Regions from separate parts of the Psychrobacillus sp. FSL K6-4615 genome, predicted to be linked through region 1. Evidence: riboswitches for the same ligand, from Rfam matches in the RefSeq annotation. Region 1 holds a riboswitch; each other region holds the start of a gene.
The links. A riboswitch is a leader RNA that binds a small molecule or an ion and turns the genes downstream of it on or off. The one in region 1 is predicted to bind lysine.
Positions count from the first base shown of each region.

Region 2: linked by a shared signal. The riboswitch ahead of dapA (4-hydroxy-tetrahydrodipicolinate synthase) and the one ahead of MKX53_RS12700 (Na+/H+ antiporter NhaC family protein) in region 1 are both predicted to bind lysine.
Region 3: linked by a shared signal. The riboswitch ahead of MKX53_RS18435 (transporter substrate-binding domain-containing protein) and the one ahead of MKX53_RS12700 (Na+/H+ antiporter NhaC family protein) in region 1 are both predicted to bind lysine.
Region 4: linked by a shared signal. The riboswitch ahead of MKX53_RS11390 (aspartate kinase) and the one ahead of MKX53_RS12700 (Na+/H+ antiporter NhaC family protein) in region 1 are both predicted to bind lysine.

Region 1 covers NZ_JBBOYQ010000001.1:2,531,642-2,539,341, reverse strand. Annotated here, with positions in the region: gene MKX53_RS12720 (DUF72 domain-containing protein) at 1-482, shown strand, start outside; gene MKX53_RS12715 (sulfite exporter TauE/SafE family protein) at 483-1,301, shown strand; gene MKX53_RS12710 (bifunctional metallophosphatase/5'-nucleotidase) at 1,335-2,708, shown strand; gene yunB (sporulation protein YunB) at 2,751-3,521, shown strand; lysine riboswitch at 3,570-3,752, shown strand; gene MKX53_RS12700 (Na+/H+ antiporter NhaC family protein) at 4,237-5,796, shown strand; gene lipA (lipoyl synthase) at 5,905-6,840, shown strand; gene MKX53_RS12690 (YutD family protein) at 6,855-7,196, shown strand; gene MKX53_RS12685 (DUF3055 domain-containing protein) at 7,370-7,636, opposite strand.
Region 2 covers NZ_JBBOYQ010000001.1:2,937,011-2,944,710, forward strand. Annotated here, with positions in the region: gene MKX53_RS14765 (LLM class flavin-dependent oxidoreductase) at 1-994, opposite strand, end outside; gene MKX53_RS14770 (DHH family phosphoesterase) at 1,227-2,414, opposite strand; lysine riboswitch at 2,725-2,904, shown strand; gene dapA (4-hydroxy-tetrahydrodipicolinate synthase) at 3,138-4,025, shown strand; gene MKX53_RS14780 (YehS family protein) at 4,067-4,579, opposite strand; gene phoU (phosphate signaling complex protein PhoU) at 4,714-5,373, opposite strand; gene pstB (phosphate ABC transporter ATP-binding protein PstB) at 5,387-6,154, opposite strand; gene pstA (phosphate ABC transporter permease PstA) at 6,232-7,059, opposite strand; gene pstC (phosphate ABC transporter permease subunit PstC) at 7,061-7,700, opposite strand, start outside.
Region 3 covers NZ_JBBOYQ010000001.1:3,636,474-3,644,173, forward strand. Annotated here, with positions in the region: gene MKX53_RS18425 (amino acid ABC transporter ATP-binding protein) at 1-345, opposite strand, end outside; gene MKX53_RS18430 (amino acid ABC transporter permease) at 364-1,125, opposite strand; gene MKX53_RS18435 (transporter substrate-binding domain-containing protein) at 1,256-2,101, opposite strand; lysine riboswitch at 2,226-2,409, opposite strand; gene MKX53_RS18440 (purine-cytosine permease family protein) at 2,599-3,999, shown strand; gene MKX53_RS18445 (YvrJ family protein) at 4,188-4,382, opposite strand; gene MKX53_RS18450 (helix-turn-helix domain-containing protein) at 4,795-6,099, shown strand; gene gltP (glutamate/aspartate:proton symporter GltP) at 6,407-7,687, opposite strand.
Region 4 covers NZ_JBBOYQ010000001.1:2,281,759-2,289,458, forward strand. Annotated here, with positions in the region: gene sdhB (succinate dehydrogenase iron-sulfur subunit) at 162-938, opposite strand; gene sdhA (succinate dehydrogenase flavoprotein subunit) at 941-2,698, opposite strand; gene MKX53_RS11380 (succinate dehydrogenase cytochrome b558 subunit) at 2,748-3,359, opposite strand; gene MKX53_RS11385 (YslB family protein) at 3,645-4,058, shown strand; gene MKX53_RS11390 (aspartate kinase) at 4,173-5,402, opposite strand; lysine riboswitch at 5,497-5,676, opposite strand; gene uvrC (excinuclease ABC subunit UvrC) at 5,718-7,508, opposite strand; gene trxA (thioredoxin) at 7,559-7,700, opposite strand, start outside.

The sequences.
Region 1 (7,700 bases):
TACGTAAAGTGAGAGAAGAACTAAAGGACTTTGAAGTGGTTATTGAGTTTCGTCACCAATCTTGGTATTCTTCTGAATATAAAGATTCTACGCTTCATTTTTTAAAAGAGAATGGTCTTCATCATAGTGTTTGTGATGAACCGCAGGCTGGGGATGGTAGTATTCCTTTAGTTCCAATTGCAACTACAAACAAGGTACTCGTAAGGTTACATGGTAGAAATACTTATGGGTGGGTTAATCCGGGCAATAATGTGAAGTGGAGAGAAGTAAGATACCTATACGATTATAATAAAGAAGAGCTTTCTTCTATTAAAGGTATTTGTGAGTATTTAGAGAAGCAGGCAAAAGAGGTTGTTGTGTTGTTTAATAATAACTCTGGAGGTCATGCAGCCAATAATGCCAAAACATTTCAAAGTATGTTAGGAATAGATTTTGAAGGACTTGCTCCAAAACAATTAGATTTTTTTGAAGGAGATTTTTAAATGGAATGGATTATACTAGCAATTAGTGGACTTTTCTCTGGAATTGTAGGAGCATTGGTTGGCCTCGGTGGAGGCGTTATTTTAGTACCGGCTATTTTGTTTTTTGGAGCTTCTCTTAGTTTAATACCAAATATTACTCCGCAAAGTGTTGTTGGTCTTTCTGTGGTTATGATGATATTCACAGGACTTTCTTCTACCCTATCCTATATGAAAACCAAAACGGTCGACTTTAAAAGTGGATTTATTTTTTTCATTGGTAGTATTCCTGGTACTATACTCGGAGCATTTGTAAACAAAGGACTGGACTTACCTTCTTTTAATTTATACTTTGGTATCTTACTTGTTATTTTATCTACTTTATTGTTGGTAAGAGATCGTTTAAGTCCTGTTCGATGGTTTGTGGAAAATGGGAAAAAGAAAACCTTTAATGATGGCGATAAAACATTTGTATATGGATATCCAATTTGGTTCGCATTATTATTAACTTTTGGTGTAGGATTCGCATCGGGTCTATTTGGTATTGGTGGGGGATCTATACTCGTACCAGCGATGATATTACTATTCCTGTTTCCGCCTCATGTGGCTGTCGGTACGTCTATGTTCATGGTATTTCTGTCGTCTTTAGTGAACTCTGTCACACATATTTCATTAGGAAATGTACCGTGGCTGTATACGATTCCGGTTATACCTGCTGCCTATATCGGAGCTAAGATAGGAGCAAAGTTAAATAAAAAGTTGAACTCAGATACACTAGTTTTGGCTTTGCGAATTGTACTTTTATTACTAGGTGTACGATCGATTATAGAAGGACTATTTTAACGTAAAATATGTAATGGATAGGGTGGGCAAAGAATGAGAGAGACGATTTATATATTCCACACAAATGATTTGCATAGTCATCTAGAAAACTGGCCCGCTATTCAGCAATTTCTCTCAGATACTCGGAAGAACCTTGGTGACAAGGCTTCCTATTTAACATTAGATATTGGAGATCATCTAGATCGTTCGAATATATATACAGAGGGTACACTTGGAAAGGGAAATGTGCATCTTCTAAATGATGCCAAGTATGATTATGTAACGATAGGAAATAACGAAGGCATTACCCTAAGTCATGAAGAATTAGAAACGTTGTACATAGAAGCTAATTTTGAAGTGATTGTCTCCAATTTCACGGAGTTAGGAGGAAATATTCCTTCTTGGGTATTACCCCACAAAATACATGTAACACCAACTGGTATACGGATTGGCATTGTTGCGGCAACTGCTGACTATGGTATTTACTATGAAAAATTGGGATGGCAAATTCAAGAGCCGATTACCCGACTGAAAGAGGTATGTAATACACTTCGTCCGCAAGTGGATGTTCTTATTTGTATGTCACATTTAGGGAAATCACTTGATGAAATAATTTCTTTGGAAATACCACAAATTGATGTGATATTGGGTTCACATACACATCACACGTTTGAAAAAGGTAAAGTAATTGGGAACACGTTGCAAGCTGCTACCGGTAAATTCGGGATGAATGTCGGACTTGTAACGTTGGAGTTTGATCATGCAGCAAAAGTAATCCAATCGAAGAAGGCAGTTTTATTTCCTACGGAAGCACTACCAGTTCCACTATATGCAAACGATTTACAGACTGCTTGGGAAAATGAAGGAATAGCGGAGATGTCTAATATTGCTTTTTATAATTCTTTTTTATTGAAGAAGGATTGGTTTAAGGAATCGGATCTATCCCGCTTTTTCGGAAAAGCACTTCTAGCTTTTACAAAAGCGGATTGTGCCATGTTTCCAGCGGGGATATTCTTAAAGGATCTTCAACAGGGGCCGATTACTGCAAGAGATCTACATCAATGTTTGCCTCATCCGATAAATCCTTGTGTTATTACATTAACCGGTGCAGAACTACTAGAAGTTATCCGAACAGGGAAAAATGAAAAATGGCCAACGCTTGAAGTAAAAGGGTTAGGGTTCAGAGGTAAATACCTTGGGGTCATATTATATGAACAGCTAATAGAGTTAGAAAGTGGTATAGTTCTAGTAAATGAATCTCCTATTGAACTAGAAAAAGTATATACATTGGCAACTTTAGATATGTTTACATTTGGTTACTTTTATCCGTCTTTAAAATTTGCTCCCAAACAGTATTTTATGCCAGAAATGATTCGAGATATTGTGAAATGGTATGGACAGCTTGAAAAAAGTGAATATGAGTCATGAAAATCCTCTTTCTTACATAAGTAGTAATTAGGGGGATTGTTTTTGTTCTATAGAAAGAAGAAAAAACGATTGACTTTCTTTACTAATCAGCGAAAATTAGCCATTTTTTTAGTTTGTTTTATGTTGTCAGTTGGAGGCCTCATCTATTATATTAATAAACAATTGACAGCTACCTATTTGGAATATGCAGAAGTACAAACAACAAAAATAGCATCCATGGTAATAAATAAAGCAATTAACTCAAGAATTTCAAATACGCTCGATGTAAATGACATAATCGAAGAGGTGCCATCAGACAGTACTACAATGGTAACTACTCGATTTAATACAGAAATTATAAATCGTATACTATCTGATACAAATCAGTTAGTTCAGTCTCATTTGGAGCAGGCTGAGCAGGGAAACTTTTCTAGCCTACCGTATTTAGATGACATCGAGTACGATAAACAAACGATGGAGGATCAGGGGGGAGTTGTATTCTTCGTTCCGATAGGGCAAGCGACGAATATCCCCATCATAGGTAACTTAGGCCCTAAAATTCCTATACGCTTTCACGTTATCGGAAATGTTCAATCGAATGTAGTTCCTTCTATTACTAAGTTTGGAATAAACAATGCTTATGTGGAGGTTAATATCCACATTACGGTAAATGTACAAATAATAGTTCCTCTGGCAAGTAAGATGAGTACGGTGGAACAGAGTATACCTGTGGCAATGGGAATCGTGCAAGGCCAGGTTCCTTACATTTACACAGGAGGAGACGGGGACGCTGCACCATCAATAGAAGTACCATTGCCATTACCTGAAAAATAAAAATCCTTAAGAATATTGTTTTTACTGCTATACTAGTGGAAATGAATAAGAATAGGTAGAGGCCGCATAACAAAAGAGTAGTTTACAGGAGAATGACAACTGTGATTGTAAACGAAAGGAAGTTATGCCGAAATTAGATGTTGACCGTCAAGTCAAATCTAGTTGGGGTTATTTTGAACAAAAATAACACTGTCATTTATACATATGTATAAATGGAGAGCTACAAAGTATAAAATTTTTGCTTGAAATTTTATCTAAAAGCCAACCTATATTTATATTAGGTTGGCTTTTTTATATTCTAAGGCATAATACACTTGTTCATTTTCGTTAGTGTATCGTCAGCTCATATCTCATCGAGTCTTGGGGTATATAAGGTGTAGATCATGCAGTCGTTGCGATAGGATGTCGCGAATTCAGACTGCCTACATTGAAGTAGGCACATACGCATTTCATATTGTCTAGCTTCAGCGCCTAGCCCCTCGAGTCGTTTCAGTCTGACGGTTAAGGCAAAGTACGCCTTGACCGTCAGGCTTCCAACGCGAGTCGGGGCTGGAGTAGGCGCATACGCATTTCATACTGTCTAGCTTCAGCGCCTAGCCCCTCGAGTCGTTTCAGTCTTACGGTTAAGGCAAAGTACGCCTTTACCGTCAGGCTTCCAACGCTAGTCGGGGCTGGAGTAGGCGCATACGCATTTCATTATTAGGAGGAAATTATGATGGAAAATACGATTTTTTCAATTTTACCGCCATTACTAGCGATTGTAATGGTACTTGTTACGAAAAGAGTTTTACTATCACTAGGAGTCGGGATTGTTTCAGCGGCTTTGTTAGTAGAAAGCTTTTCGCCGATTGATTCATTAATCATTCTTTGGGATTCCTTTATCACGTCATTTTGGGATAATGGATTGAATATGTATAATATTTATATATTATTGTTTATATTGTTGCTTGGGGTGGTTACTGCGATTGTTAGTCTGTCAGGAGGAAGTACTGCATTTGCTGCATGGGCAGTTAAACGTATTAAAACAAATCGCGGTTCTAAACTCCTTACAGCTTTTTTAGGTATTATTATCTTCGTAGACGATTATTTTAATGCACTTGCTGTAGGACAGATTGCTCGTCCAATTACTGACACTCATCGTGTTTCTCGTGCAAAGCTAGCTTATTTTATCGATTCTACTTCTGCACCTGTTTGTGTAGTTTCTCCCGTTTCTAGCTGGGGTGCGTTTCTAATAAGTCAGCTAGGTGTTATCTTTGCTACCCATGCCGTAACAGACTATACTCCACTGCAAGCGTTTATGTTAATGGCACCGATGAATTTCTATGTCATTGCTGCGCTTGCAATGGTATTTTTTACGGCATGGACAGACAATGATTTAGGTGAGATGAAAAAACATGAAACACTTGCAAGAGAAACTGGTGTCCTTTTTGATCCAAATAAATCAAATCCAGGTGATTTACAAGGTAATTTCCCGGAAAATAATTTTGGTAAAGTAAAGGATCTAATCCTTCCGATTGTATCATTAATAGTAGTAACTCTTTTTGCAATGTTTTGGACAGGCTATCAGGCTTCAGGAAAAGTAATGGACATATTTGTTATTTTTGAAAATACAGATGTTCCGCTCTCTCTATTTATAGGTGGGATGATATCGAGTATTTTAGCTGTACTATTGTATACGCGTCAATTCAAGAAAAACAAAGATGCTAATTTGGGCTTACTGGGGAAAGGAATTATTTCTGGTATAAATTCAATGTTACCTGCTATTTGCATTTTAATATTTGCTTGGTCCCTGTCATTTTTAATAACAGCTTTAGGAACTGGTGAGTATTTAGCTCATCTCGTTACAGATAATAATATTCCAGCAGGGGTTATTCCAGTCTTACTGTTTGTTTTAACAGCTTTTATGGCTTTCGCAACTGGATCTTCATGGGGATCATTTGGGATACTATTACCAATTGGTGCAAGTATCATCATGGTAGTAGAGCCAGAGTTATTACTCCCTGTTTTAGCGGCCGTTTTAGCGGGAGCTGTTTTTGGAGACCATTGTTCACCTATTTCAGACACTACAATTATGTCAGCGACTGGTGCAGGAGTTAATGTAATCGATCACGTAATGACTCAGTTACCATATGCCATTATTAGTGCAGTCATTGCTGCAATTGGTTATTTAGTATTAGGTCTTACAGGTTCTGTTATGTTTGGCTTTATAACAGTAGTGGTCATCCTTATCCTATTTTTCACGATCTGGAATTTTAAGAGTAAGAGGGTAGCTTAGTTGTTTTAAAATTGGTTGTCTTTGGTATTTGTATGGTTGTTTGCAATTAAATAATATGTTACATTGACAACAGTGTAGTTAGTTTATTTAGAATGGGGTCGGGATGAAATGACATCGTGTAAACCAACGAAAACAGAGTACCAAAGAAAACCAGAATGGCTAAAAATTAAGTTAAATACGAATGATGAATACAAGGGTCTTAAAAAGCTGATGCGTGAAAATAATTTAAATACAGTATGTGAGGAAGCAAAATGTCCAAATATACATGAGTGCTGGGGTTCACGTAGAACAGCTACATTTATGATTTTAGGAGCTATTTGCACACGTGCTTGCCGTTTTTGTGCCGTAAAAACTGGCCTACCTAATGAGTTAGATTTGGCAGAACCAGAAAGAGTTGCAGATTCGGTTGTTGTTATGAATTTAAAACATGCTGTCGTTACAGCAGTTGCTCGAGATGATTTAAAAGACGGTGGTTCTGAAGTTTTTGCTGAAACCATTCGTGCGATTCGACGCAAAAATCCTTTTACATCAATAGAAGTTTTACCTTCTGATATGGGCGGTATTGAACAAAATATCCGTAATATTATGGATGCAAAACCGGATATCCTAAATCACAATATTGAAACGGTTCGTCGACTCACTCCGAGAGTTAGAGCGAGAGCTAAATACGATCGTTCACTCGAATTATTGCGTCGTGCAAAAGAAATGCAACCAAGTATCCCAACGAAATCATCCCTAATGTTAGGTTTAGGGGAAACTCATGAAGAGATTCTGGAAGTAATGGACGACCTTCGTGCGAACAATGTAGATATCATGACGATTGGTCAATACTTGCAACCTTCAAAAAAACATTTACCGGTACTAAAATATTACTCCCCAGCAGAATTTGGAGAATTACGAAAAATTGCGATGAGCAAAGGATTCTCCCATTGTGAAGCTGGTCCACTAGTTAGAAGTAGCTACCATGCAGATGAACAGGTAAACGCTGCGGCTAAGCAAAGACAACTGCAAGGTGAACAACTTCTAGCTACTCCAAATAGTTAATGGATGGTGATTGAATGATAGTTGCAGAAGGCTTTACATATGAAATTATAGAAGATTATCGCGAGGCATTTAAAGAGGAAGCGTTTTTAGATCGTTATAGTGAAATTTTAACTAAATACGATTATATTATGGGTGACTGGGGTTACGGTCAGCTGCGTCTTAAAGGTTTTTTTGAGGATCGTAGTCATAAGGCTACATTTGATACGAAAATAGGAACGATGAAAGATTATTTATATGAATATTGTAATTTTGGATGCGCCTACTTTGTCGTAAAAAAAATAGGGGTTGCTCCAAAAATTGTTCCTGACGAAGCTATAATAGAAGTAAACGAAAACCTAGAGCAAGATCAACTATGATCTGCTCTAGGTTTTTTGCTTTTGCAACCAGATATGGGCTATCCCTCAAAAAATCTCCACACTAGTCTGGTTTAAGGATTAACTATTTGTATAAACTGATATTATTTCTAACTCTACTGCAATAAAAAAGCTAGTCGTGATATGAAATCACAACTAGCTATTTATATATTATATTAACTCAATAATTCTCGAAGATAATCTCGTAATTCTACTGCTTCTTCTTCTGATCTATTAAATACATGTTCGAGATAGCCTGGTTCTTCCACATCATCAGCTCCGATAATGGCAGCTCGTCCATATTGTATATCCATTACAAGTACTTTTCCAAAAAAGCGAGAGCTTTGAGAAATAGCTAAATCATATCTTTGGGATTCTCCTGTAAAGCCAACAAATCTCGTTTTAGTATCCTCTACATCATCGTACAAATAAAATCGCTCCACTATGTGACACTCCTTCCTACCTTAGAATTATGGTACTATAGAATAGGAGTATATATCAACTGAA
Region 2 (7,700 bases), 410 kb from region 1:
TGCCAAGTAGTTCAATTGCTTTCATCACGTCTTCATGAGGCATTGATCCAACTGGTACATGCAGCATAAAGCGAGTAATACCCACATTTTTACGTAAGAAAATAATCTTTTCAGCTACTGTCTTCACATCTCCAACGTATAAAGCACCTTCCAAGCTACGTGCATCATCGAATGTCGAACGAGTATACGGACCCCATCCGCGCTCTCTTCCTATAACGTTCATTGCTTGCTGTGTTGGTGCGAAAAATTTTTCTACTGCAATATCCGTAGATTCTGCCACAAACCCGTGCGAGTGCGATGCAACCGTTAACTTCGATAAATCATGTCCTGCTTGAGTCGCGGCTTTCTTATACAGTTTCACAAGTGGCTCAAACTGGAGTGGGCTACCTCCGATAATTGCCAACACTAGTGGCAATCCAAGGAATCCAGCTCGAGCAACAGATTGCGGTGTTCCACCGCTCGCAATCCAAACGGGAAGTGGGTCTTGTACGGGACGTGGATAAACCCCACGATTCTGAATCGCAGCTCGATGCTTACCACTCCATGAAACCATTTCAGACTCACGTATTTTTAAGAGTAAATCTAACTTTTCTTCATACAATTCATCATAATCCTTTAAATCATATCCAAAGAGTGGGAAAGATTCGATAAAGGAACCGCGCCCTGCCATGATCTCTGCTCGACCATTGGAAATAGCGTCTAATGTAGAAAATTCCTCAAATACTCGTACTGGATCATCCGATGAAAGTACTGTTACAGCACTAGTTAGTCTTATATTCTTCGTCCGTGACGCAGCTGCAGCCAGAAGAACAGCGGGCGCGGAAGCCGCGTAATCCTTGCGATGATGTTCTCCTACACCGAATACATCTAGCCCAACTTCATCTGCTAATACTATTTCTTCCACAACCTCACGAATACGCTCCGCATGGCTAATTACTTTTCCAGTTTTTACATCTGGAGTGGTTTCCACAAACGTTGTTATACCAATTTCCACTTAATTTTTCCCCCAATCATTATTGCGTTCAATTGTTTATATAAGGATGCTTTCGGCCTTAATGATACCTTATTATCCTATTTATATTCAATTTATCAGTTTCATTGGAGAAAGAGGATTTTGGAAAGATATTCTGTTTCACGGGTAAAAATAACTCGAGAGAGAGTATGTAAGGAACCATCTGCTAGTATTCAATAGAGTGAACGCCAGTAATACTCAGTAACCCTTGTCCTCAAGCATCCTCTCTCTTCTTCACTTCACTCATTAAATAATCGACAAACAGATCATCCCTTACTAAAGCTGCCTCATAGTTTCTCTTTAAGAAACGTTCGCCATCTTCAAAGCTTGTAAAGGTTTGTTCTAATTCGATTTTATTTTTTTCGAGAATCCAATCTTGATCATTTTTAGAATATAAGATGAACGTGTCATTATTTCTATTTTTATAAAACGAACCGAAAGCCGATTGTTTCAAATTATACTGATTTCTTTTTGCATCTTCTGGTATTGAGGACAGATGGAAAGTGTCCAAAACAAATAACTTATATGCTTCCTCCGTTAAAGTACATCCTGATGCTTTTTGATGTCCTCCGCCGCCGAACTGTCCAGCAACTTCAGAAACATCGACATGATCATAAATTGTACGAAGAGAAATTCTTTTTCCTCCCATGATTACAATTGCGATGTAATCGAGATGTGGAAACTCTTTGCCAAGTTCATTACCTAACTCCGAATGATACGTTTCTGCATAGACCACCCCAGCAATATGGTCTCCCACTTTTGCCTGTACAATCTCTCTTTTCTTGCGACGAATATAGCGATCAATCTTCTCGGATTCCATTTTCAATATTTTCTTTTCAAATTCATCAAAATCAAAATGGTCACTCGTACGAAGTCGTTCCATTATTTTTTCTTCAAATTCTTCCATCGATATTAAATAGAACAATGAGTTTAGGGAATGTGCCTGATGATTCCCGTTCTTTTCCCATTCCCATGTATCATACTGTCTAACTAATTCTACAAATTCTGTTACTGCAGCAGTTGGTTCCAATAATTTGTTGGATACAAGGTACTCATATAATAAGGATGTGGCAGAAGTTAATTTGCCTTCCTGATCTTCCACTAAAATATATCCCCATTCATAATCATTAAAGTGCAACGCTGATTTATGATGATCGATTAGTTGTACCTTCCCATTTGCATTGTAAAAATCATTTAATTTTTTTTCATTATCCCCGTTCGGCGTCAAATCCGTTACGAATAAAAATGTATCAGGTTCATCATTTTCTAAAAAATATTCAATCTCCCGATTAAGAGATGAAATCGAATTATAGCGCACCTTTACATTCTCACCAAATGCTAGCTTTGCTAAAATACCACATCCGACACCATCTAAATCATTATGGGACAATAATTTATACATTCTCTTCACCTCTTATATAGTATGGTTTTTACATACGAAACTTATTAATAAACTAATTTAAAAGTTATTTGGGTCAACTTCAAATTACTTTTATCAATATAAAATTGGACTCCGTTGATTGTAGCGCAAGGTGGCGACTCCAGTGACGAGGAGTGAAGCCATATCCGCGGAAAGCGTCCACCTGGAGTGAAGATCAACTTTGACGGATTTTACTACTTAATATTTATTTTACAGGTAAACTGTTGCAATAGTATTAAAAGTCATGTATTATTTTAATAATTAAATATTCTCTTATTTCAATTATATTTGAAGTAAGGATAGAGGCGCAAAAACCATTAGTACACAATTAGAGGATAATGAGATCCTAGGACATTTGTGGAAAGGGGAATTTGCCGAAGTTGAAAGAATCTCATTTTTCTTGAAGCTGGTTCAGCTGTTGAACAAACACTGAATTGTCATATAGGAGACTATATGGAGGGCTATCTTACGCACAGAAATATTACTCTATTTCTACTGCAACAACGAGCCCTCGTTGTTGCTTTTTCGCGTTTACTTAACTTGACTACCAAACAAATATCAAGTTAAGCCTCCGGTGGATGTCACAGACTTTGGAGTTAATTGCGCTAGCGCAATTCAAAATCTGGACGCAATTACACCGAAGTGTAATTGATGAAGCCCTTCTCCCTGAATTTTTAATAATAAATTATAGGATGTGGAGAAGTTATGAATTTCGGACAAATATTAACGGCTATGGTTACTCCTTTTGATCATAATGAGGATATAGATTTTCCAGCTACAAGAAACTTAATAAATTACTTAATCTCCAATGGAACACAAGGTTTGGTTGTGTCTGGAACAACCGGAGAGTCTCCGACGTTAACTGATGAAGAAAAAGTACAGCTGTTTAAATTTACAGTTGAAGTTGTGAATGGTAGAGTGCCGGTTATTGCTGGAACCGGCTCATATAGCACAAAAGCTTCTATCAATTTAACAAAACAGGCTACTGATGCTGGTGTCGATGGTATTATGCTTGTTGTTCCTTATTATAACAAACCATCTCAAGAAGGCTTGTACCAACACTTCCAAACAATTGCTGCAACAACATCATTGCCGATTATGCTATACAATATTCCAGGTCGAAGCGTGGTCAACATGTCATTAGATACCGTCATCCGACTTTCTGAGATTCCGAATATCGTTGCTATCAAAGAAGCGGGCGGCAATTTGGACACTATGTCTGAGATTATTAGTAATACTCGTGAGGACTTTTCGCTGTATAGTGGTGATGACGGTTTAACAATTCCGGTACTATCAATTGGTGGAACGGGTGTTATTTCCGTAGCTTCGCATATTATAGGAAATGAAATGCAAGCAATGATCGCAAAGTTCAATAATGGCAATGTAAGAGAAGCTGCAATGGATCATCGCAGACTATTGCCTGTCATGAAAGCATTATTTGCAGCCCCAAATCCTACACCTGTTAAAACAGCATTGAATTTAAAAGGTGTTCCCGTGGGTGGAGTTCGCCTACCTATGGTTCCTTTAAATGCTGAGGAGCTTACTACTTTAAAGGAAGTATTAACTACACTACCAGAAGGCGTAAAGTCTTAAAAAGAGCGAATTCCAACTACTGGAATTCGCTCTTTTTTAATTTAACTTCTATATTTAACCGCTAAGCCTTTAAGGAATTTGCGCGCAAAATTGTCTCCGCATTCTTTATAATTACGATGACCTGGTTTTCGTAAAATAGCTCCAAGCTCACCTTTTGAAACTACAATACCACCATCATGCAACACATCTAGCATATCTTCTGTTGTTAATTGTAGAGCTACTTTAAGCTTTTTCAACAGCATATTATTCACGTGATCCTTCTGCTGTACAACTGGCTCCGTATCTGCTGGCTGTTCCGGTTTTGGATCCTGCTTGCCTCTTTTATGTGTGATTAGTCCATTCAAAAACGATTCTAACATTTTATTATTACACTTTATGTGGTTTTCATCCTCTACTACTTCTTCCTCTTCACTTTCCTCTTTTGCTTTGGTAAGAATTTTGAGAACTTCCTCTTTAGTTACTTCCATACCGCCAAGTTTAAATACCTCTACCATATCCTTATTCTTTATATCAAGGGCATATCTCAATCTGATTAATATATCATTATTTTCCATTTATAAACCTCCCAATGTCCGCATAAGTAGATATCATACGGAACTAATCATTACTAGAATAGCACAATGTGAGCTAGTATAAAAAAACTGGAAGAGAAATTTTTCATTTTCTCCACCAGTTTGATTTCATTTGCCTATGAATTGAAATCATATATTTGACCTTTTATCAAATAAGCTGTGCTTTCAGCGATATTCGTAATATGGTCTGCTGTTCTCTCTAAAAAGCGATTAACAAATAATAATTGTACAAGCTGACTTGTTTCTTCTGGATGTTCACTTAGATAAGCAGTAAGTTTTTTATATGTCTCTCTACTATATTGATCTACATTGTCCTCTAAATCTCCCACTTCTTTAGCAAGCAGGATATTTTCCTCTAAGAATGATTGTAATGCTTTTCGAAGCATTTCGATCGATATATCTTTCATCTTTTCTAGATGGGTAATATCTAGTAAAGATTCAGTATTGCCGATTTTAATCGTTGCTTTTGCAATATTTACAGCAAAATCTGCGACCCGTTCAATTTCAGATGAAATTTTAAGGACACCAATTATTTCACGTAAATCTCTGGAAACAGGTGATTCTTTCGCTATCATCCATATGGAGAACTGATTTACTTCTATTTCAAGATTATCAATCGCTGTATCTCCTTCAATTACTTTTAGAGCAATCTCCACATCCTGTGTTTTTAACGCCTTAAAAGATTTTTCTAGAGCGACAACTGAGAGTTCACCCATTTCGATAATCTTACTCTTTAGTTCTTCTAAATTATTTTCAAAGTTTACACGAATACCCATTGGTAACCTCCTATTATCCAAATCGACCTGTAACATAGTCTTCTGTTCTCTGATCCTGTGGGGTGGAGAAAATATTATCTGTATCATCGTATTCTACTACTTCTCCATTTAAGAAAAATGCGGTTTTATCGGAGATTCTAGCAGCCTGTTGCATGTTATGTGTCACAATAACAATTGTATAATCTTCTTTCATATTGGTGATTAGTTCTTCTATTTTTAGAGTAGAAATCGGATCTAATGCGGAAGTAGGCTCGTCCATTAAAATAATATCAGGTTTCATCGCTATTGCACGAGCAATACATACACGTTGTTGCTGACCACCTGACAATCCTAGGGCCGATGTTTTAAGACGATCTTTTACTTCATCCCAAATTGCTGCACTACGTAAACTTTCTTCTACAATTATATTTAATTCTTTTTTGTTTTTAATACCTTGCATTTTTGGTCCGTAAGCCACGTTGTCATAAATACTCATAGGAAATAGATTTGGTTTTTGAAATACCATTCCTACCTTCGTTCTGAGTTTGATAACATCATTAGATTTATAAATATCTTCATGATCAATGACAATTTCTCCTGTAATTTTCACACCATCGATTAAATCATTCATACGATTTAGTGTGCGTAAAAAAGTAGATTTCCCACAGCCAGATGGACCGATTAAAGCTGTAACCTCTTTTTCCTGAATAGCAAGATCGACTCCAAATAATGCTTGTTTCTCGCCATAAAATAAATTTAAATCTCTTACATTGATTATAGTTGCTTCTTTACTTTGCTCCATATGCTAAAATACCTTCCCTACGTAATTTATTTGGTCATTAGCTCTGCATGTTCAATTACTGTGGACTTAACATACTCTTATTTATTTGTAGCTCTGTTAAATTTTTTCGAAATATATGTTGCCGAAAGGTTAATTGCTAATATAATTACGATTAAAACTATACCTACAGCTGCAGCAAGTTCAATATCTCCAGATTCTTGTGTAACTAGATACGAATGTACAGTTAAGGTTCTAGCAGATGATAGAATGCTGTCTGGCATAGCTGCCACGGTTCCAGCAGTTAAGAAGATAGCAGCTGACTCACCAACAATCCTTCCGACTGAAAGGATAATACCAGATAGTATACCTGGCATTGAGCTTGGTAAAATTACTTTATACAGTGTTTGTAATTTTGTTGTCCCAAGCGCTAGTGAACCTTCTCGGTACGAACCTGGAACTGTTTTTAATGCTTCTTCAGTTGTCCGTATAATTACAGGTAATACAATAATCGTTAAAGTTAATGAAGCTGCTAATATCGACATACCTAATTTTAATGTTGTAACAAAGAACACCGCTCCAAACAAACCGTAAATAATAGATGGTATTCCTGTTAAACTTTCTGTTGCAAATCGTATTAGTCTTACTAATCGGCCTTGTTTTGCATATTCCTGTAGATAAACGGCTGCCAATATTCCAATAGGTGTTGCGATGACTAACGAGATAAGGACTGTATATATAGTCGTTACGATCATTGGCCAAATACCACCATCTCCATCTGGAGAATAATCACCAAAGATAAAGTCGAAGCTGATCAAACCAATTCCCTTATAAAAGATAAAACCTACAATCATAACAAGAACGGCAACTGATAAGAAAGCTGATAACCACAAAAGTCCTCGGAGTAAGTTATCTTTAAATTGTCTCATCTTAGTTGCCTCCTTTGGAACTTATTTTTGCTAAAACGAAATTTAGTATTAAGATAAACGAGAATAAAACAATTCCCGTAGCAAATAACATTTCTTGATGAGTACCGAATGCATAACCCATTTCTAAAGCAATATTTGTCGTTAATGGACGCACACTATCTGTTAAGCTAGTTGGCACGATTAAGCTGTTCCCAGCTACTAAGATAACTGCCATTGTTTCTCCAATTGCACGACCAAGACCTAATACAATGGCAGTCATAATACCAGATTTTGCTGCTGGTACAATAACTTTAAAAATTGTCCCAATTTGCGATACCCCGAGAGCTAGTGATCCTTCACGATATGTTTGCGGCACTGCACGAATGGCAGTTTCAGCAACCGTTACAATGGTTGGTAACATCATGATTGCTAGCACTAGAATAACTGCGATTAGGCTTTGCCCTTTCACTAAACCGAAAGTATTTTGTAAAAATGGAACAATGATAGCAAGTCCAAACACACCATATAACACTGATGGAATACCTGCTAGCAATTGTACTGCTGGTGAAATAATCTTTGCTAATCGTTCTGAGGCAATTTCAGCTAAGAAAATAGCTGTAAATAGACCAATAGGAACTCCAATGATTAAAGCTCCAATTGTC
Region 3 (7,700 bases), 1.1 Mb from region 1:
ATCCTCTTTAGAACGTTTTAATACCTTTACTTGACCTACCATACAATTGTTTAACGCATTATGGTTATTAAATAAGTTGAACTGTTGAAAAACCATTCCTAACTTTTTTCGGTAGGCATGGATATCATGTTTTTCATCTAAAATATTCTCTCCACGATAAATAATTTGACCGCCACTAGGCTTTTCCAACAAATTTATACAACGAAGTAAAGTAGATTTTCCTGATCCAGAGGAACCGATGATGCAAATAACCTCTCCTTTGTTCACTGAAAAATCTATGTCTCTTAAGACCTCATGATTTCCGAAGGATTTACTTAAATGTTGAACTTCGATGACATTTCCCATAGATTTCTCCTCCTTCGTTTAATCGATATTTGCATTATTTTTAGGTAACATAAGTTGCGGTGGCGGCTGACCAATCATACTGTAGTTTTCCGGGCCGTCTAATCTTCTCTCTATATATCGTAATATTAATGTTACTGTAAACGTCATGACGAAATACAAAATACATGCTATAAAGAATGGTTCAAAGTATTTAAAGCTTATACCTGCAACTGTTTTCGCTTGAAAATATAGTTCCGTAACACCTATTACATTCAAGACAGACGTATCTTTAATATTAATGATAAATTGATTGCCTGTTGCTGGTAAAATATTTCGGATGACTTGAGGTAGAACAACACTCCACATTGTTTGAACATGATTCATACCAATTGCTTGTGCAGCTTCGAATTGCCCCTTATCAATGGAAATAACACCGCCCCGTACAATTTCTGCCATATATGCACCCGTGTTGATCGAAACGATGAATATTGCTGCTGTTGTACGGTCCATATCTATCCCAAAAGCAAGCGCAGATCCATAGAATATTACCATGGCCTGTACGATCATCGGAGTTCCTCTAAAAAACTCAATATATGCAGAAAGTATTAGATTTACTACTTTTAACAAAATACGTTTCATTTTTCTTTCAGGTTTAGGAATTGTACGAATAACCCCTGCTAGCAAGCCAATAACTGCTCCAAAAATTGTACCAATAATTGATATTAATAATGTCATTCCTGCTCCACGAAGGAACATCGGCCAGTTATTAGTAATCATCGAAATAATATATTCAATGCTCATACATTTCCCCTCCTTTCTTAGAAAAGCCGCAGACGCTGCTGGCGTCTGGAGCTAGGTAGTTAATAATTAGAAAGTATATATTCCATATAAAAACCGACTGCAAAAAGATGCAGCCGGTATCACTTCACCCTTATTCTGCCGCTGGTTGGTTATTAATAGCAGCATCCATAATTTCTTGTCTTTCTTCTTCAGAAATTTCCGCTAAAATTTTATTGATATCTTCTGTTAATTTACTATCTTTTTTCAAGCCTACTGCTACTGCTGTATCCTCTTCTGCCGCTTTAAATCCATCCGTAAATTCAACCATTGCAAAGTTGGCATTAGCGGAAGAAGCACTAATTCCTTCTGGACGTTCAGACACATAACCATCAATAACTCCAGATTCTAATGCTACACGCATTGCAGAGAAATTATCAGATGCTGGTTGTTTTTGCACATCTTTGATTTGATCAATTACACCATAGTGAGAAGTATTTAACTGACCTGTAATTTTAGCACCACTAAAGTCTTGAATAGAAGTAGCCCCTTCAAAATTCCCACCTTTTTTCACTACCATAACAAAGTTGGAAGTATAGTAGTTTTCCGAAAAGTCGATTGTTTCTTTACGCTCTTCTGTAGGTGACATTCCCGCTATAATTGCATCAATTTTGTCTGATTGCAATGATGGCACTAGCCCATCCCACTCTGTTTTAACGATAACTAGTTCCTTTCCTAATCCATCCGCAATACGTTTAGCAATTTCCACATCATATCCACCAGCATACTCTGCGTTTCCATCAATCTTCACTCCACCATTGGAATCGTCTAGTTGAGTCCAGTTAAAAGGTGCATAACCTGCTTCTAAGCCTACTGTAAATGTATCAGGCGAATCTTTAGCTGTTGAAGATCCCGAAGTCTCTTTATCAGCCGTTCCACATGCCGCTAATAACAATGTAATAGATGCAAATATCGTTAAAAATGCTAATCTTTTTTTCATTCTAATTTCTCCCTTTTTATCAATATATGTTCTTGCCTATAAAAAAAGACAACTTGTACAAAAAAAGACCTGAGATGAACTCAGGTCGCAATATGTATAGTTGCCCAGGTCCTCTACTTTTCCCAAATGAGATAGCACACCATTATAAACCGGGATGTTTATAGTGGACAGTCCTGCAATTATTAACTACAGACCCAGCAAGTAATAACGAGTAATATTACAAACTTCGGCGACATTTCCTTCTCCCTAGCATCATAGCTTCTCAAACTCCACTAAGGACTGTTAAATATCGCGCCTCTACCTCACTACACTAAGTGAGGTTATATTCAATTATGTTTCATAGTTTACAATACACATATATTTCTGTCAACTGCCTCAGTATTAATACTTAGCTAGGTATATGTTATAATTAATGGTGGAAATATAAAAACAATGAGAATTTAGTTATTAATGTGTCTACTTACATTGGTAATTATTTTTTAAAGGAGAATGATATTATGAGATCTGTCCAAACTACAGATCACAAAGTAACAGAACAAATGGACTCAGATTATTCATTAGAAAAGGTACCCCGTAGCCAAAGAAATATGGGTTGGTTAAGTATAACCAATATTACATTCGGCATAGCCACTGCCATTTTTTACTTTCAAATGGGTAGTGTAATGGCTCTGCAATTTGGGGCACTAAATGCTATTATCTCCTCGATTTACGCAATAGTAGTTGCCGGTATATTAGGAACCTTCATTGCTTACTTATCCGCGAAATCTGGTATGAATGTCAATTTATTATCTAGAGGCGGTGGTTTTGGCTATATAGGTGCTTCCCTAACATCGTTCCTCTACGCGACAAACTTTATTATGTATTGTGCATTTGAAGGACTCATTTTAGTATCCGCGGTTCACACCTTCTTCCCTAACCTACAAGAATGGGCATTAATCATTTTCTTCGGTTTTATCGTTATACCTTTAAACTGGTTTGGAATTAAACAACTAGATAAGTTACAAAAGTGGTCTCTACCTATATTTGTAGTTTTCTTAATAACAGCAGTTGTTATATCATTTTATAAACCTTCCGTATTTGAAGGACCTTTTTGGACTTATTTACCTGAAGGCGTTCAAGTTGGAGGACAAGCCCTACTCCTTTGCATAGGTGTTCAACATGGAATAATGGGTCTAACAGCCCTACTAGCATCTGATTATGCTCGTTTTCTAAAACCAAAAGATATTAAAATTGGTTCGGTGGCAATCGGCTTTATTCCACAGATTTTCTGCTTCGGTATTATGGGGGGTCTTGGTATTTGGTTTGGTGTTCGCTTAGGTGAACCAAATCCAGGAGTTTATATTGTAATGCTTCTAGGTATTGGTGGAGCATTATTCACGATGCTAACTCAACTACGTATAAATATTACTAACATATATAGTAGTTCCCTATCGCTATCAAACTTTTTTGAAAACATTTTTAAATTTACACCTGGACGCAGATTTTGGGTGGTTGTAAGTGCAATTACTGCAATAATTCTAATGCTCGGTGGTATTGTAGATCATTTAGATACAGCTATGACATTTCAAGGAGTATTTTTGCTATCATGGGCAGCTATATTGGTGACCGATGCACTGGTCGTTAAAAAAGCTTTGAAAATTGGGAATGGTTATTATGAGGCTCGCCAGGAATTTCTCTACAAATGGAATCCTGTTGGAGTTGTATCTTTAATCGTTGCCAGTGGCATAGGTACATTTGCAGCATTAGGTTATATGGGTTCATTTTTACAAAGTACCGCTGCTTTCTTTGCAGCTATTTTAGCAGCAATTCTTACTGTTTTTATAGCAGTATTAACAAAAGGAAAATATTACAATAAAGGTGCTGCCGACGATATCTCCAAAGAGGATTATATTGCATAACAGTAGTTCCCCTTATTCACATTAAAAAAGTAATCCATTTTTGAGTTATTACTCAGGATGGATTACTTTTCACTTCTAGCATTTTCTTAGAAGAAAATTATAGTTAGTGAAAATAAGCTTAGCTTACCTTTAAAAGAATAATTTTAATCTATATTATCAACAGGAACTCAATCCTTCTTGTTACATGTTCACTTTCTTTTTTCTATACTATTGTTAACAACATTTGCTATATTGTGAATGGTATTTTCGAGAGAGTCTATTTTATTTTCAAAGCGATGTAATAAATAAATAGTGACTACAATAGGAAATCCAAAGTTTCCAATTAATTGTACGATGTTTTCCTCCCCAATCATGTGTACCCCCCTTTCCCTTTTATTTACCATTCCCAAACAATTGATATTCCCGTTGAGTAAAACCAATTAAAGTATGACTGTTGTATTGCTAAAACTTACTTGTCCAAAAACAATTTTATCTCACGTTAGTCTTCTTCCTCCTTTTTATTAATATTTTATTTAATTATACTAAATTTTTGTTATATTTAGAATGATTAAAGGTTGGGAAACATTACCTGAGTTCTTCCCTTATTACTATGTAACTCAACCTATTTTCCTATTTTAATGAAAATTTACTACTTCTAAATCAATTCGGATAATTATTGTATCAGTATTCTACAAATCTCTACAATATAATAAGTCTTTCTACAATTTAGTAGTCGTTTTTGGTCGAACGATTGAAAAAGGATATTTAGATTATTTCAAGAATTAGTACATTACTAATTCATAAGGGGTGAAGAAAATGAGTAGTATAGGTCATATAATAAAATCAGAAAGAATAGACCAAAGTATGAAACAAACCACATTGGCCAAAGGAATCTGCTCTACATCCTATTTAAGTAAAATAGAAAATAGTTTAACTGTTCCAAGTGAAGAAGTAGTAAATTTATTACTCAAAAAACTAGATATAGAAATAGATCAAGTGTCCAGTGAAAAGGAAAATAAAGTGATTACATCCCTATCCGAATTATACAAAATAGGAATTTTGAAGAGAGATAAAAACTTTATAAGGGGAGCTTTACAGAAATACACCGACGAAAAACTACACTTTTTACAACTAAATAATTATTACAGTTATCAACTTTACCTCTTCCGACTACTGTTAATACTAGATGAGAAGAAGGAAAACCTGGAGTCAATCTATAAGGCAATTGTACAAATAAAAGACGAGATAGACGAGAAAACAAAGTTTATTCTTAATTTGAATTTGGGGATTTATAGTTATTTAGAGGGGAATTACCAAGCTGCATTAAGCCGGTTAGAGCTTTCATTAGGACACTTAAATAAAGGGAGTATTGAAGAATGGGAATTAGCTGATTTCTATAATGTACTTAGTTTAACGTACTCAAAATGTAATGAATTTTTTAATGCAATTAATTACGCTTCCAAATCACTACTTTATTATAAAGATAATCTGTTATTCGAAAGAGCTATTGATAATTACATTGTTATAGGAATTGCCTATAAAAAAATGAGACAATTTCAAGAAGCGGAAAAGAACTATTATTTAGCGGCAAAGCTTGCGAAAGACTATAAATTGATTAACTATGAGGAGGTGATTTACCAAAACCTAGGGTCCTTATATGCCATACAAGGGTGTCCTGAAAAAGCAATTGAGTTTTATAAGCTTAGTTTAAAAATTAAAGAAGAAGACTGTAATGCGGAAGGATACTTACTAACAACTTTATCTATTATAAAAGAGTATTCCAAGCAATCTGACCATCAACAGGTTCTGCAATGGTGTCAAAAAGGATTAATAAAAATTGCTCAAGAAAAATCATCTACAAAAAATTACTTTGCTTATTTTTACCACCTTGAAATTTATAGTCATTACCTTAACCAAACGGAAGAACTTGAAATGGTATTAACCGAAGCTATAAGTTATTTTGAAAACGAACAAGATGGACGACATGTTCAAAAGTATTCTATATTATTGGCAGATTACCTTTTTAAACATCACAAGTTTAAAGCAGCAAGTATATATTATCAAAAAGCAAATCAGGTTTTATTTAAACAAAAATTTATTAAGAATTGGGAGGATTTATAAAATGAAAAAAAAGATTGTATTGCTAACCTTATCAAGTATTGTCGTCCTAGCTCTAAGCTTTACAACGAACATAAAACATATTAGCGAAGACGAAACTCCAAGACCAACATCTATAGACAATTCGTTTATTTAAAAAACTCAACATTTGAAGCACAGTTTCAAGTCAAGTCTTTAACGAAGCACACCATTCATTACTAAAATTTATCGTTAGAGCTTTTCTGAGACTACAAAAAACCGGTCATCCAATTGGATAACCGGTTTTTTTGTTTTGTCTCTAGAATATAGTGACCTTTTTCTATAAAAGATGTTACACCGTTTTCTTTAAAGAAAGATAATACGCTTCTTCTTTTTCTTGATCGAATCGGCCTTCCCACTTAGCCATAACGATCGTAGCTAGTGCATTTCCTACAACATTAACAACTGTACGAGCCATGTCTAGAAGACGGTCAATTCCGGCGATGAAGGCTAGACCTTCAAGTGGGATACCAACTGTTCCTAAAGTTGCCAGTAACACAACAAACGAAACCCCTGGAACTCCTGCAATACCTTTAGAAGTGACCATTAGAACTAGTACTAATGTAATTTGTTGAGAAATACTTAAGTCAATATTATACATCTGAGCTATAAAGATTGCTGCGATTGCTTGATACAACGTAGAACCATCCAAGTTAAACGAATATCCTGTTGGCACTACAAACGATACGATATCTTTTGGTGCTCCGAATTTCTCCATCTTCTCCATTACTTTTGGTAAAACTGTTTCTGAACTTGACGTTGAATACGCTAAAAGAAGTTCATCCTTTAGTACTTTTAGTAGATGGAATATATTGATTCCAACAAATTTTGCTATACCTCCAAGTACAATGATTATAAAGAATATCATTGTGGCGTACACAAGAATCATTAGCTTGCCCAGCGGTAACAAGGATTCGAGACCAAATTTAGAAACTGTTACTCCGATTAAAGCAAAAACGCCAAAAGGAGCAAATTTCATAATAAGATTTGTGACCCAGAACATCGCATCTGCTGTACCCTGGAAGAAAGCTAAAACAGGTTTTCCTTTTTCACCGATTGCCGCAATACCTAGTCCAAATAATACCGAAAAGAAAATAATTGGAAGCATTTCTCCTGCCGCCATCGCTTGCACGATATTATCAGGAACTATTCCTACAATTATATCTAATATCCCATGATCCTCTTTTTGGACTTGCTCTGTTGTTTGAACATATTGATCGATATCACCTTTAGCAAGGCTTGACATATCTATCCCTTCACCAGGTTGGAAAATGTTTGCTGCAAATAATCCAATGATAATAGCAAAGGTTGTTACAAGCTCAAAGTAAATTAGTGTTTTCCCACCCAATTTACCTAATTGTTTGATATCACCAGTTCCCGCAACACCTAAGATTAAAGTTGAAACAATGATAGGAACAACTATCATTTTAATCATATTGATAAACATGGTTCCTATTGGCTGCAAGTACTTTTCTACTGAAGGATTTCCAAAGAAAACTGCACCCACAATAATCCCTAGGATTAGACCTACTAATATTTGATATGCTAATGTAAACTTGAATTTCTTTTTCATATTATGCTATCCC
Region 4 (7,700 bases), 250 kb from region 1:
TCCCCTCGAGGTTAAATGGGAATCTTTTCCGTCCAAATAAGTTGGACGACAAATCTTCCATTTACTTGTCGGAGGTCCGCAGGAAGCGGGTCATACAGTCGTTGCGACGAGATGTCGAGTACTTAGACTGTATACCTCTCAAAGGCGCTTACGCATTTCTATTAATCAACCATACGGTCGCTTCCGAAGAAGTCTTTGAACATTTGAACAGTTGTATCACGGTTCAAAGCAGCGATGGAAGTTGTTAGTGGAATACCTTTTGGACAAGCAACTACACAGTTTTGTGCGTTACCACAGTTTGCAAGACCACCGTCTCCCATAATTGTATTTAGACGCTCATCCTTGTTCATAGAGCCAGTTGGATGTGCGTTAAATAAACGTACTTGTGAAAGTGGTGCTGGTCCCATAAAGTTAGAACCACTGTTTACGTTCGGACAAGCTTCTAGACATACACCACAAGTCATACATTTAGACAATTCATATGCCCATTGACGTTTGCGTTCTGGCATACGAGGTCCTTCTCCAAGATCGTATGAACCATCTATTGGAACCCATGCTTTTACTTTTTTCAAAGAATCAAACATGCGCGAACGGTCTACTTGTAAATCACGTATTACTGGGAATGTTTTCATTGGTGCCAATTGAATCGGTTGTGTCAGTTGATCGATTAAAGCCGAACAAGATTGACGTGGACGACCGTTTATAACCATTGAACATGCTCCACATACTTCTTCTAAACAGTTCATATCCCAAGTTACAGGACTAGTAGCTTTCCCATCTACATTTACCGGATTTTGACGTATTTCCATTAATGCAGAAATAACATTCATATTTGGACGGTAATTTACTTCAAATTTTTCAAAGTAAGGTGTAGATTCAGGTGTATCTTGACGTAAAATTTCAAATTTCACTTTTTTTGTTTCCGTTGCTGTAACCATTATTAATTATCCCCTTTCGCAGAATAATCGCGTTTACGAGGTGTAATAAGTGATACATCTACTTCTTCATAATGGAATACTGGAGCTCCTGTAGCTGGATCAAATTTAGCCATTGTTGTTTTCAAGAACTCTTCATCATTACGTTCCGGAAAATCAGGTTTGTAATGTGCTCCACGGCTTTCATTACGATTAAGCGCACCTAATGTAATAACGCGTGCTAAATATAACATATTTTTTAACTGACGTGTAAATGATGCGCCTTGGTTAGACCATTGTTGTGTATCATCCATATTAATATTTTCAAAACGTTCAAGAAGTTCTTGGATTTTCTTGTCTGTTGCTTCAAGTTTGTCGTTATAACGAACAACAGTTACGTTATCTGTCATCCACTCACCAAGCTCTTTATGAAGTAAGTACGCATTTTCCGTACCTTTCATAGACATAACCTTGTCCCACTTGTCTTGTTCCAATTTAAGTTCAGCTTCAAAGATAGAATCATCCATGTCAATAGCATGAGTTTTTAAATGACTCATATAACTAACTGCATTCGGTCCTGCAACACTTCCGCCGAATACTGCAGAAAGTAAAGAGTTAGCTCCTAAACGATTAGCTCCATGCTGTGAAAAATCACATTCACCTGCAGCAAATAATCCAGGAATATTAGTCATTTGATTATCATCTACCCACAGTCCACCCATAGAATAATGAACTGCTGGGAAGATTTTCATAGGTACTTTACGAGGGTCATCACCTGTGAATTTCTCGTAAATTTCAATGATACCACCAAGTTTAACATCTAGTTCATGTGGATCTTTATGTGAAAGATCTAGATAAACCATGTTTTCTCCGTTGATACCAAGTTTTTGGTTAACGCATACATCAAAAATTTCGCGTGTTGCAATATCACGAGGAACCAAGTTACCGTATGCAGGGTATTTTTCTTCTAAGAAGTACCAAGGTTTGCCGTCTTTATAAGTCCAAATACGACCACCTTCACCACGAGCAGATTCAGACATTAATCGTAATTTATCGTCACCAGGAATGGCAGTTGGATGAATTTGAATAAATTCTCCGTTCGCATAATATGCTCCTTGTTGATATACGATTGATGCAGCAGAACCAGTGTTGATAATAGAGTTAGTAGTTTTCCCGAAAATAATCCCAGGGCCACCAGTAGCCATAATTACAGCATCACCACGGAATGCTCGAATTTCCATAGTTAGAAGGTTTTGCGCTTTAATACCACGACATACGCCTTCGCTGTCTTTAATTATTCCAAGGAATTCCCATCCTTCGAATTTCGTTACTAAACCATCCACTTCAAAACGACGAACTTGTTCGTCCAGCGCATAAAGAAGTTGTTGACCAGTTGTTGCACCAGCAAATGCTGTACGGTGCATCATTGTCCCACCAAAACGGCGGAAATCTAATAATCCTTCAGGTGTACGGTTAAACATAACACCCATTCTATCAAACAAACTAATAATTCCAGGTGCTGCATCTGTCATCGCTTTAACTGGTTTTTGATTTGCTAAGAAATCTCCACCATATATAGTGTCATCTAAATGTACTGCAGGAGAATCACCTTCACCTTTAGTATTTACAGCTCCGTTAATACCACCTTGTGCACAAACAGAGTGTGAACGTTTTACTGGAACGATAGAAAATAGGTCTACGTGCGTGCCATCTTCGGCAGCTTTCATTGTTGCCATTAAGCCAGCTAATCCACCGCCGACAACAATCAGTTTACTTTTTGCCATGCTATTCTCACTCCTCAATTTAATAGTAGTTGAACGACTTTAAAGTTTCTTAAACGAATGCTAGAAGAGCTTGTACGCCAACTACAGATAACGCTAAGAAGATAATTAATGTTACATAAGTAACAATTTGTTGTGATCTTGCAGATTGTGTAATACCCCAGCTAACTAAGAATGACCAAATACCATTAGCTAAATGGAAAGTGGCTGAAACAACACCTACAATATAGAAACCTAACATCCATGGGTTAGATAAAATCTCTGCCATCATGTTAAAATTAACTTCTTTTGCTCCAATAGCAGCTTGGAAACGTGTTTCAAAAACATGCCAAGCGATAAATACAACTAAGAAAATGCCAGTAAATCTTTGTAATATAAATAAATAGTTTCTCAACGTTCCAAATTGCTTCGGATTATTTTTTGCAGTAAATGCAATGTAAATTCCGTAAAATGCATGGAACATTAATGGAATATAAATTACGAAGATTTCTAACATTAATCGAAATGGTAGACTCTCCATGAAGTGAGATGCACTATTAAATGCTTCTGCTCCTCTTGTAGCAAAGTGATTTACTACTAAATGCTGCGCTAAAAACAGACCTACCGGTATAATACCAAGTAAGGAATGCAGTCGACGCCAATAAAATTCGCGATCGTTCGACAAAACAATTACCCCCTCAAATTTCTGACTGAAAAGAATGAAAACTATCTCAAAAAAGCAAAAGTTCTCAAAAATTTCACATCATCAAGTTACGTATTTATGACATATCCATTGTACTCTCATCATTTTGGAGCGTCAAGGTATCTTTCCGTATTTTAAAATGGATTCCTTTACCTTTTTCGGATAATAAATTGTTAAATTAATCACAATCTAATCAAGTCCCCATTTGTTATTTTTTTATGATAAAATAAATAGGCAATATTGATTTTTGGAAAGAAGGGTTGCTACTTGAATGAAAAGGAACATTCACATGTAACTTCCTTTGGATATGAGTTACTAAGAGACCATGTGCTTACTTCTATTCTCGGAAAACATGAAAAAGATATATTATATTGGGCAGGGAAAGATCTAGCCCGCAAATTCCCCCTATATTCATTGGACGAAGCTATCACTTTTTTCAACGAAGCTGGCTGGGGCACTTTACATTTAGAAAAAACTACAAAAGACTCCGCTTTCTATACGCTAAGTACATATAATCTACCTCAGAGTGGTCAAAGTAGAAGTCATCGATTAGAAGCAGGCTTTTTAGCTGAACAACAACAAAAGATTACTGGTTTTTTAACCGAATGTTATGACGAAGAAGTAAAAAAGAATGGCCTTGTCTCTTTGCAAATAAAATGGGATTCTAAAACAAAAGGGTAACGGGATAGTCACATACGACTTTTCCTGTTACCCCTCTTTAATAGTGAAACTATTGTGAAAACCTTTTTAACAGATTCAAATAGTTAATAGAAAATGAATTTTAACATAAAAATATTATACGGATTGATGAGTTAGTGCAAGTTCAAATTCATCATGTAAGGCATTTGCTGCTTCGATCATATTTTGTTGGGGTACAACGACTGACACTTTTATCTCTGAAGTACTTACCATTTTCACAGGAATATTTTCTTTTCTTAATCGATCAAACATTTGAGCTGCTACACCCGGATTCGATACCATTCCCGAACCGACAATTGAAACCTTTGAAAGTCCAACTTCAAAATCTGCGAAAGTAAAGCCTAGTGCTTGTTTGTGTGTCTCTAAAACTGTTATCGCTTCAGACAAGGATTCCTTTTTAATAGAAAAGGATACTGCAGGTTTCACTCCTTCTACGATTGACTGTACAATAATATCTACGTTTATATGATTTGCTGCTAAAGTCGTAAAAATAGAAGCGAGGGAACCATTAAAAGGTACTTCGTATTCTATAGTCAATCGGACGATATCTGATTCAAATGCCACTCCACGAACCACTAAATTATTTTCCACATCTACTTCCTCCTTCAAAATCGTTCCTTCTCCATCTTTAAAGCTCGGGCGCACTCTTAATGGAACCTTATAATTTTTAGCAAATTCAACTGCACGTGGATGTAATACTCCCGCACCTAAATTAGCGAGTTCTAACATTTCGTCATATTCAAGCTGTTCCAGTTTACGCGCACTTTCAATATAGCGAGGATCAGACGTGTAAATACCGTCTACATCTGTATAAATATCGCAAATTTCCGCTTCAATAGAAGCAGCAATAGCTACAGCAGTTGTATCAGATCCTCCTCTGCCAAGTGTAGTAATCTCTCCTGCTTCAGATATTCCTTGGAAACCAGCTACAATAACTACTTTATTCGCTGCAAGTAATCCATCAATTTTTGAAGGATCCATTCTCATTACTTTTGCATTTCTATGTACACTATCTGTTATCAGACCTGCCTGGGCACCTGTGAGAGAAATGGCTTCTATACCAATTGCGTTTAACTTGAGAGAAAGCAATGCCATTGTAACTTGCTCCCCAGAAGATAAGAGCATGTCCATTTCACGTTTGGACGGCGAATCTGCTAATTCGAAAGCCAATTTTGATAATTCATCTGTCGCTTTACCCATTGCGGATACAACAACCACAATATCATGACCATTTTCTTTTTCACCTTTTACCCGTTTAGCAACATTTGTAATCTTTTCAGTTGATTCAACCGAAGTACCGCCAAATTTCATTACAATTTTAGTCATGATCATCCGCTCCCTTATTAACTGAAAGGATTAAAAAATGCTTTTCACATATTGTGAAAAGCATTGTCTCATACACGGGCCAAAAAATCTGTCCATGTGAGATAGCCCTCCAGAATATCAAATTCTGACAATCCTACATCTATTAAATGCAGAACCAACAACAGAATAGGAAAAGCTATTCTATGTTTCGGCGAAAAACCCTTTCTTCAGCTATTCTAGGAACTTTCCTTCCTCCTGCTGAGTACTGATGTCTAATCGCACCTCTATCTTCACCTATAATAGTGAATATTAAATTGTTACAACCATAACATATGATTATTCAGAAGACAATACATTTTTCTGATAATGGTCAATCACTAAATCTGCTTGCTTACTCGGTAATCCTGCAGCCATTAACTCTTCTTTGCTAGCAGCTTGTATTTTCTTTAAAGAACCAAATTGTTTTAGTAATAACTTTTTCCGTTGAGGACCAATCCCTTCAATACCATCTAGAGAAGATGCAATTGTATGTTTTCCACGCTGTTGTCTATGGAATGTTATAGCGAAACGATGGACTTCATCCTGGATTCGTTGGAGCAAATAAAAACCTTCGCTAGTCCGCTTCATTGGAATTATCTCCAAAGGGTCACCATAAATAAGTTGAGAAGTCTGATGCTTGCCGTCCTTTGCAAGCCCAGCAATCGGTATATCAAGTCCTAATTCATCCTCAATAATTTCACGCGCTGCCTCAATTTGCCCTTTTCCACCATCAATGATTACTAAATCGGGTAGTGGTAAATTCTCCTTCAAGACTCTTGTATATCTTCGCCGTACAACTTCGCGCATAGCGCCATAATCATCATGTTTGGCGGCCGTTTTTGTCTTGTATTTACGATAATCTTTTTTGCTTGATCTACCATCAATAAATACAACCATTGCAGATACAGCATCTGTACCATGAATATGCGAGTTATCGAAAGCTTCTATACGCATTGGAGGTGCAATCCCCATTGAATCACCAAGCTGTTCAACTGCCCCAATCGTTCGCTCTTCTTGTCTTTCGATTAAATGAAATTTCTCCGTAAGAGCTATTTTTGCATTTTTTTCAGCTAACTCGACTAGATTTTTCTTTGTGCCTCGTTGTGGAACGAAAACTTTCATTTCTAGAAGATTTGAAGCTAAGTCAAGATCCGTAGTTAATGGAACATAAATTTCTTTTGGTTTAATATGCTCTGGCTTCGCATAGAACTGTCCTAAAAATGTGATGAATTCCTCTTCTGGATCCCGGAAGATCGGAAACAATGACACATCTCTTTCGATAAGCTTTCCTTGTCGGATAAAAAATACTTGAACACACATCCAACCTTTATCAACATGGAAACCAAATATGTCTCTGCTCGTGAAATCATTCATCGTCATTTTTTGTTTTTCCATCACTTGTTCGATATGTGAAATCTGATCACGATACTCTTTTGCTCGTTCGAATTCAAGAGTCTCAGCAGCTGAATTCATCTTTTGAACCAATTCTTTTTTCACTTGCGTATGCCCACCATTTAAGAAGCTGGCTATTTCTTGAATAATTGTCTCATAAGTATTCTCTTCTACTTTTTTCACACAGGGGGCTAAACATTGTCCCATATGGTAGTATAGACAAACTCTATTCGGCATTTTTTGACATTTTCGAAGTGGATATAGACGATCTAGAAGTTTTTTTGTTTCATGTGCCGCATGAGAGTTGGGATATGGACCAAAGTATTTACCCTTATCTTTTTTCACCTGTCTTGTAATAATCAGACGAGGATCTTTTTCAGCAGTAATTTTAATGTATGGATACGTTTTATCATCTTTTAACATAATATTGTATTTTGGATCATGCTTTTTAATAAGGTGGAGCTCCAGTATTAAAGCTTCCAACTCAGATGATGTGACGATATATTCGAAGTCAACAATTTCTTGCACTAATCGGAGTGTTTTACCATCGTGTGCTCCTTTAAAATATGAGCGTACACGATTTTTTAATATTTTAGCTTTGCCGACGTATATAATAGTTCCTTGTCGGTCTTTCATCAAGTAACATCCTGGTTCATCCGGTAGGATGGAACATTTTTGTTCGATCAAATTATTCATATTATCACCTGTTTAAAAAAACCGGGTACTATGTAGCACCCGGTTTTAGATTATGCGTTTTTTTCTACAAGTTGTACTAATGCTTCTTTTGGTTGGAAACCTACTGCTTTATCAACAGGTTTTCCATCTTTAAATAATACTAATGTTGGAATTGACATAATACCGAATTGACTAGCAGTAGCTTGGTTTTCA